One region of the Streptomyces sp. NPDC017529 genome, then DNA from elsewhere that is predicted to be linked to it. Evidence: riboswitches for the same ligand, from Rfam matches in the RefSeq annotation. Region 1 holds a riboswitch; the other holds the start of a gene.

Region 1 (3,395 bases):
GGTGCGGTAGCTCCACCGCGCGCCGTCCGTGACCAGCTCCTTGACGGCCCGTACGAAGCGGTCCACGTGCTCGTCGGGCGTGCCGGCGCCGAAGCTCACCCGGATGGCGTTCAGCGACTGCTCCCCCGGTGCCCCTTCAGGCGCGCCGCATTCGCCCGGGGCCTGGGACTCGGCGCCCAGCAGGGTCCGTACGAGGGGGTGCGCGCAGAACAGCCCGTCGCGCACGCCGATGCCGTACTCCGCCGAGAGCGCCGCCGCGAAGTGCGAGCTGTTCCAGCCCCGGACGACGAAGGACAGCACGCCCACGCGCGGCGCGTCGTCCCCGAACAGCGACAGCACGGTCACCTCGGGCACCTCCGCGAGGCCCGCCCGTACCCGCTCGACCAGCTGCTGTTCCCGGGCGACCAGGCTCTCGAAGCCCGCCTCGGTGAGCGCCTTGCAGGCGGCGGCGATGGCGTAGACGCCGATGACGTTGGGCGACCCTGCCTCGTGGCGGGCCGCGGTGGTGTGCCAGTCGACGTCCACCCCGCCGTCGGCACGGCGCGCGACCGTACGGCTGGCGCCGCCGCCCGCGAGGTAGGGCTCCGCGGCCTGGAGCCAGTCGGCGCGCCCGGCGAGCACGCCCGCCCCGAACGGCGCGTACAGCTTGTGGCCGGAGAAGGCCACCCAGTCGACGTCCAGTTCCGCGATGTCGACCGGGTGGTGCGGGGCGAGCTGGGCGGCGTCGAGCACGATCCGCGCGCCGTGTGCGTGCGCCGCGGCGGCCAGCTCCCGTACGGGCCACAGCTCACCCGTCACGTTGGACGCACCGGTCACGCAGACCAGGGCGTTGCTGTACGGCTCGCGCTCGGCCAGCGCCCGCTCCAGCGTGTCCACCGCCTGCTGCGGGGTGCGGGGAGCGTCGAGGTACGTCACCTCGGTGTCCGCGCGCTGCTCCCAGGGCAGCAGCGAGGCGTGGTGCTCGGTCTCGAAGACGAACACCCGGGTGTGCGCGGGCAGCACGGCGGCCAGCAGGTTCAGCGAGTCGGTGGTGGAGCGGGTGAAGACGACCTGGTCCCCCTCCCGACAGCCGAGGAAACCGGCGACCTCCGCCCGGCTGTTCTCGAACAGGTCGGTGGACAGCTGCGAGAGGTAGCCGGCGCCGCGGTGCACGCTGCCGTAGTACGGGGCGTACGCGGCCACGTCGTCCCAGACGCGCTGGAGCGCCGGGGCGCTGGCGGCGATGTCCAGCGCGGCGTACTCGACCTCGCCGCCCGTGACGAGCGGGACCAGCACGTCCCGGCCCAGCACGGGCAGCGGGGCGCAGACGGCGGCATCGGTGGTGGCGGCGACATCGGTGGTGGTGGCAGCGGAAACAGGCATGGCGAACTCCCGTAAAGGCATGGCGAACTCACTGCGGGGCGCACACACGAAAAGGCGCGGGCCGCCGGCAGCGGAAAAGGAAAAAGGGTGCGGGAAAAGGGGCCTGCGGCCCTAACGCATTCGCTGATTCACGGGAGAGCTCCCTCAAGGACCAGGATCCCTGGCACGAGGGATCCGCGCTTGCCGCAGACCTCGCTGCCTGCGGCCTGGTCATCACCCGGGGCACCCCGCCACGGACGGAGGGTTGCCGGACAGCGGGCCGGGGCCGTAGTCGCTGTCACTCGTGACCTGCGCAGCATCATGCCACACGATCAGACACGCGCAAGGCCCGGTCCGCATCCCGGACCGGGCCCTGCGTCACACCACCGCCGTCAGGCGTTGCTGGCCGCCACCCACCGCTCCAGCGCCCGGCGGGCCGCGCCGGAGTCGACGGACTCGGCGGCCTCGGCGATGCCCGCCGCGATCTGGTCGGTCAGGGGCGCGTCCGTCGGCTCCAGGGCGACCAGCGCCGCCGCGGAGTTCAGCAGGACCGCGTCCCGGACGGGGCCCGTCTCGCCGCCCAGCAGGCGGCGCGCCACGTCCGCGTTGTACGAGGCGTCGGCGCCGCGCAGCGCCTCCACGGGCACCAGGTCGATGCCCACGTCCCGCGGGTCGAAGGTCTCCTCGCGTACGCCGCCGTCCCGTACGACCCAGACCTTGGACGTGGCGGTGGTCGTCAGTTCGTCCAGGCCGTCGTCGCCGCGGAAGACCAGGGCGGAGGAGCCGCGCTCGGCCAGCACCCCGGCCAGGATGGGCGCCATCCGCGCGTCGGCCACGCCGGTGGCCTGGGCCCGCACCTTCGCCGGGTTGGTCAGCGGGCCCAGCACGTTGAACGTCGTACGGATGCCCAGTTCGCGGCGCGCGGGCGCCACGTGCCGCAGCGAGGGGTGGAACTTGACCGCGAAGCAGAAGGTGATCCCGGCCTCCTCGGCGACCTCGACGACCCGGCGCGGGGTCAGGTCCAGGTTCACGCCCAGCTTCTCCAACACGTCGGACGCGCCGCTGGCCGACGAGGCGGCGCGGTTGCCGTGCTTGACGACCTTCGCGCCGGTGCCGGCCACCACGACCGAGGACATCGTGGAGATGTTGACGGTCTTGGCGCCGTCGCCGCCGGTGCCGACGATGTCCACGCTCGGGCCCGGCACCTCGATGAGGTTGGCGTGCGCGTACATCGCCCGTACCAGGCCGGAGATCTCCGCGACGGTCTCGCCCTTCGCCCGCAGCGCCACCGCGAACCCGGCGATCTGCGCGTCGGTGGCCTGGCCGCGCATGATGCGGTCCATCGCCCACGCGGTGTCGTCGGCGCCCAGGTCGCGGCCCTGGAGGAGGGCTTCCAGCACGCCCGGCCAGGTGCGGGCCGCCACGCTGTCGCCGCCGTTCGGGGTCGCAACGTTCATGGTCCACACTCCTGGATTCGTCTCCTGCTGGTGCCGAAACCCTATCCGGCGGCCCGGCATGCCGGAGGGCCCCGTCCAGTGTCTGGAAGGGGCCCTCTGGGTGGCGTGCTTACGCGGTGGTACTGCCGTGCGTCACACGGCGGGGATCAGTGGTGGCCGTGGCCGCTGGTGATCTCCTTGTACTCCTCCGGGGTCGGCTTCGGGATGACGTTGTCCTCGCCGTAGTAGCCCTTGGAGAGCTTGGCGCGGAGCTTGGTCGTCCGCTTGACCTTCCGCTCGACACCGTTCTCGTCGACCTCCGGGCCGATCTCGAACGGCTTGGGCTGCTCGTGCTGGGTGAGCGTGTGCAGCTGCTCCTGGTTGAGCGGCTCGTGCACCTCGATGAACTCACCGTGCGGCAGGCGCTTGATGATGCCGGACTCGCGTCCGTGCAGCACCTTGTCGCGGTCGCGGCGCTGCAGACCCAGGCAGATCCGCTTGGTGACGATGAAGGCGAGCACCGGCCCGACGAAGAAGCCGATCCGGACGAACCAGGTCAGCGAGTTCAGCGACAGGTGGAAGTGCGTGGCCCACAGGTCGTTGCCGCCGCCGATCAGC
Region 2 (3,395 bases), on a different contig from region 1:
CGCTGCGCCGGGCCGCCTTCCGGTCGCCGTCGCCCAGGGCGGCGCACACCCACACCGCGCCGGCGCCGGACCCGATGGCGGACAGGCCCGAGACCAGCCCGCCGCCGCCCCGTTTGGCGGTCAGCGCGCCGTCCTCCCCCAGGGAGTAGGAGACCGGGCCGCGGTTGGACGCGACGAGAACCTGGGCACCAGAACGCTCGGAGACCATGTTGCGAGACTAGCCCGCCACCGATCCGCTCAAACGTGCCAAGGCCGGGCGGAACGCCGCGCATGCCGTGGCGCCCCAAGGCTCCTCTCAGGCCGCGCGGCGCTCCGCGTACTCCGGTATCTCCGCCATCGGCGGGCGCTCCTCGGTGTCCACGTCCCAGGTGCGCGGCACGAAACCGGCCTCGCCGCGCTCGAACTGGGTCAGCCGCGGGCGCACCAGGTGGCCCCTGGCCAGCCGCAGCTGCGCGGTGCGGTAGATCGCCGCCGCCATCCTGCCGAGCGCCTGGCCGCTCTGGTGGCGGTGCTTGCGTACGCCGACGTCGACCTGGGCCAGCGCGTCCAGCCCGGCCGTGTGCAGCGCGTCCACCAGCAGGCCCAGCTCCACGCCGTAGCCCACGGGGAACGGCAGCCGCTCCAGCAGCGACCGGCGGGCCGCGTACTCCCCGCCCAGCGGCTGCACGAACCCGGCGAGCTGCGGCCAGTGCAGGTTCAGCAGCGGCCGGGCGACCAGCTCGGTGACCCGGCCGCCCTGCCCGGCCGCCTCGCCCAGCGGACGGTCGTACATGCCCTTGACGAACTGCACGCCCGGGTCGGTCAGCAGCGGACCGACGATGCCGGAGACGAAACCGGCGTCGAACTCGCGCAGGTCCGCGTCGACGAAGCAGACGATGTCGCCGCCGGTGGCCAGCAGGGAACGCCACAGCACCTCGCCCTTGCCGGGCAGCGCGGGCAGCCTCGGCAGCACCTCGTCCCGGTGGACGACCCGCGCCCCGGCCTCGGCCGCAACCTTGGCCGTGCCGTCCGTGGACCCGGAGTCCAGCACCACCAGCTCGTCGACCAGCGGCACCGACGGCGTCATCAGCCCGGCACGGATCGCCTCGACGATCGCGCCGACCGTCGCCTCCTCGTCGAGCGCCGGCAGCACGACGGAGACCGTCTGCCCCGTCTCGCGCTTGGCGGCCAGCAGCCGGTCGAGCGGGCGGTCCGCGGCCGACCAGGACCGGCTGGCCAGCCAGCGCTCCACCTCTTGCAGCACCTGCGCGTCTCCTTAGTTCCCGGACCAGCGATGTGATCCATCTCGCGGTGCGGACGGCTGTCTCAACCGCCCATGCCTTCAGCTACAGTCTTGAACAACGCGATCGTCCCGGACATGCCGGGGTCGCCGCGACAAACGCCTGGGCCACGGCCCAGCGCCATACCGCTCATCCAGAGGGGCAGAGGGATACGGCCCGTTGAAGCCCCGGCAACCCTCCAGCCGGTCTCCGTCGCCGCGCGTCACGCGCGGCCCGCGAGGCTCCCGGCTAGGGAAGGTGCCAATTCCGTCTCGTGGCGAGATGCGCCACGAGGAAGATGAGGAGAAAGGGCCTCGCCTCCATGGCTGTGCAATCCGTTGAGAGCACCACTTCCGCCACCGTTTCCCTGGGCCCGGCCGTCGCGCTGTCCTGCCGCGAGTGCGGCGAGCGCTTCGGCCTCGGACCGATCTTCGCGTGCGCCGTCTGCTTCGGGCCGCTGGAAGTGGCGTACGACCTGCCGACGGGCGACCCCGAGGGCCTGCGCAAGCGCATCGAGGCCGGCCCCAACAGCATCTGGCGGTACGCGCCGCTGCTGCCCGTGCCGGCCGACGTCGCGGACAAGCCCAACCTGAACCCCGGCCTGACCAAGCTGGTCAAGGCCGACAACCTGGCCCGGGAGCTGGGCGTCACCGGCGGCCTGTACGTCAAGGACGACTCCGGCAACCCGACGCACTCCTTCAAGGACCGGGTCGTCGCCATCGCCGTCGAGGCCGCCCGCGCCTTCGGCTTCACCACGCTGTCCTGCTCCTCCACCGGCAACCTCGCGGGCGCGGTCGGCGCCGCGGCGGCCCGCGCCGGCTTCCGCTCCTGCGTGTTCATCCCGCACGACCTGGAGGCGGGCAAGGTCGTCATGGCCGCGGTGTACGGCGGCGAGCTGGTCGGCATCGAGGGCAACTACGACGACGTCAACCGCTTCTGCTCGGAGCTGATCGGCGACCCGCTCGGCGAGGGCTGGGGCTTCGTCAACGTGAACCTGCGCCCGTACTACGGCGAGGGTTCCAAGACCCTCGCCTACGAGATCTGCGAGCAGCTCGGCTGGCGGCTGCCGGACCAGATCGTCGTCCCGATCGCCTCCGGCTCCCAGCTCACGAAGATCGACAAGGGGCTGAAGGAGCTGATCGCGCTCGGCCTGGTCGAGGACAAGCCGTACAAGATCTTCGGCGCCCAGGCCGAGGGCTGTTCGCCGGTCTCCACGGCCTTCAAGGCGGGCCACGACGTCGTACGGCCGCAGAAGCCGGACACCATCGCCAAGTCGCTGGCCATCGGCAACCCGGCCGACGGGCCGTACGTGCTCGACATCGCCCGCCGCACCGGCGGCGCCGTCGAGGACGTCAACGACGCGCAGGTGGTCGACGCGATCAAGCTGCTGGCCCGTACGGAGGGCATCTTCGCCGAGACCGCCGGCGGGGTGACCGTGGGCGTCACGAAGAAGCTGATCGAGGACGGCCTGCTCGACCCGGCGCTGACCACCGTCGTGCTGAACACCGGCGACGGGCTCAAGACGCTGGACGCCGTCGCGCCGACGACCGGGCCCACGGCCACGATCCGGCCGAGCCTGGACGCGTTCCGCGCCGCCGGTCTGGCCGGCTGACCTCCCCGTACGCGCCGGTACACAACGTCACGCGAGGCGGGCTCCCGCACGCGCGCCCGGGCGCCGGTGCGCCCGTACCCGCCTCTTCGCATCCTCCGAGCCGGAAGGCAGAGCACCATGAGCGTCAACGTCCGTATCCCGACCATCCTGCGCACCTACACCGGCGGGCGGGCCGAGGTCGCCGCCGAAGGGACGACCCTCTCCGAGGTCATCGCGGACCTGGAGAAGAACCACAGCGGCATCGCGGCCCGCGTCCTGGACGACACCGGCAAGCTGCGCCGCTTCGTGAACGTCTACGTCAACGACGACGATGTGCGGTTCGAGCAGGGCCTGGCGACGCCGACGCCGGACGGCGCGGGCGTCTCGATCATTCCCGCGGTGGCCGGCGGCTGCTGAACTGTCAAGAAGCCGTACGGATCTTTTTGGGGTTCGCTGCGTAGTTCGGCTGGAATCGCTCCGTCCGCACAAAAGTGGACGGGGCGATTCCGTGTTGTTAAAGGCGATACAGTTGTGGTGATCCCGCG

Evidence for each region. A riboswitch is a leader RNA that binds a small molecule or an ion and turns the genes downstream of it on or off. The one in region 1 is predicted to bind S-adenosylmethionine.
Region 2: it holds a riboswitch for S-adenosylmethionine, as region 1 does, so the genes downstream of both, thrC (threonine synthase) here and ACH4K4_RS18730 (aminotransferase class V-fold PLP-dependent enzyme) in region 1, are expected to answer to the same signal.

What each region holds. Positions count from the first base shown of each region.
Region 1 covers NZ_JBIRJY010000006.1:400,148-403,542, forward strand. The annotation lists gene ACH4K4_RS18730 (aminotransferase class V-fold PLP-dependent enzyme) at 1-1,362, opposite strand, end outside; SAM riboswitch class IV at 1,534-1,651, opposite strand; gene trpD (anthranilate phosphoribosyltransferase) at 1,734-2,798, opposite strand; gene ACH4K4_RS18740 (cytochrome bc complex cytochrome b subunit) at 2,945-3,395, opposite strand, start outside.
Region 2 covers NZ_JBIRJY010000025.1:35,580-38,974, reverse strand. The annotation lists gene ACH4K4_RS34595 (trehalose-6-phosphate synthase) at 1-208, opposite strand, end outside; gene ACH4K4_RS34590 (glucosyl-3-phosphoglycerate synthase) at 296-1,243, opposite strand; SAM riboswitch class I at 1,407-1,564, shown strand; gene thrC (threonine synthase) at 1,582-2,871, shown strand; gene ACH4K4_RS34580 (MoaD/ThiS family protein) at 2,989-3,267, shown strand.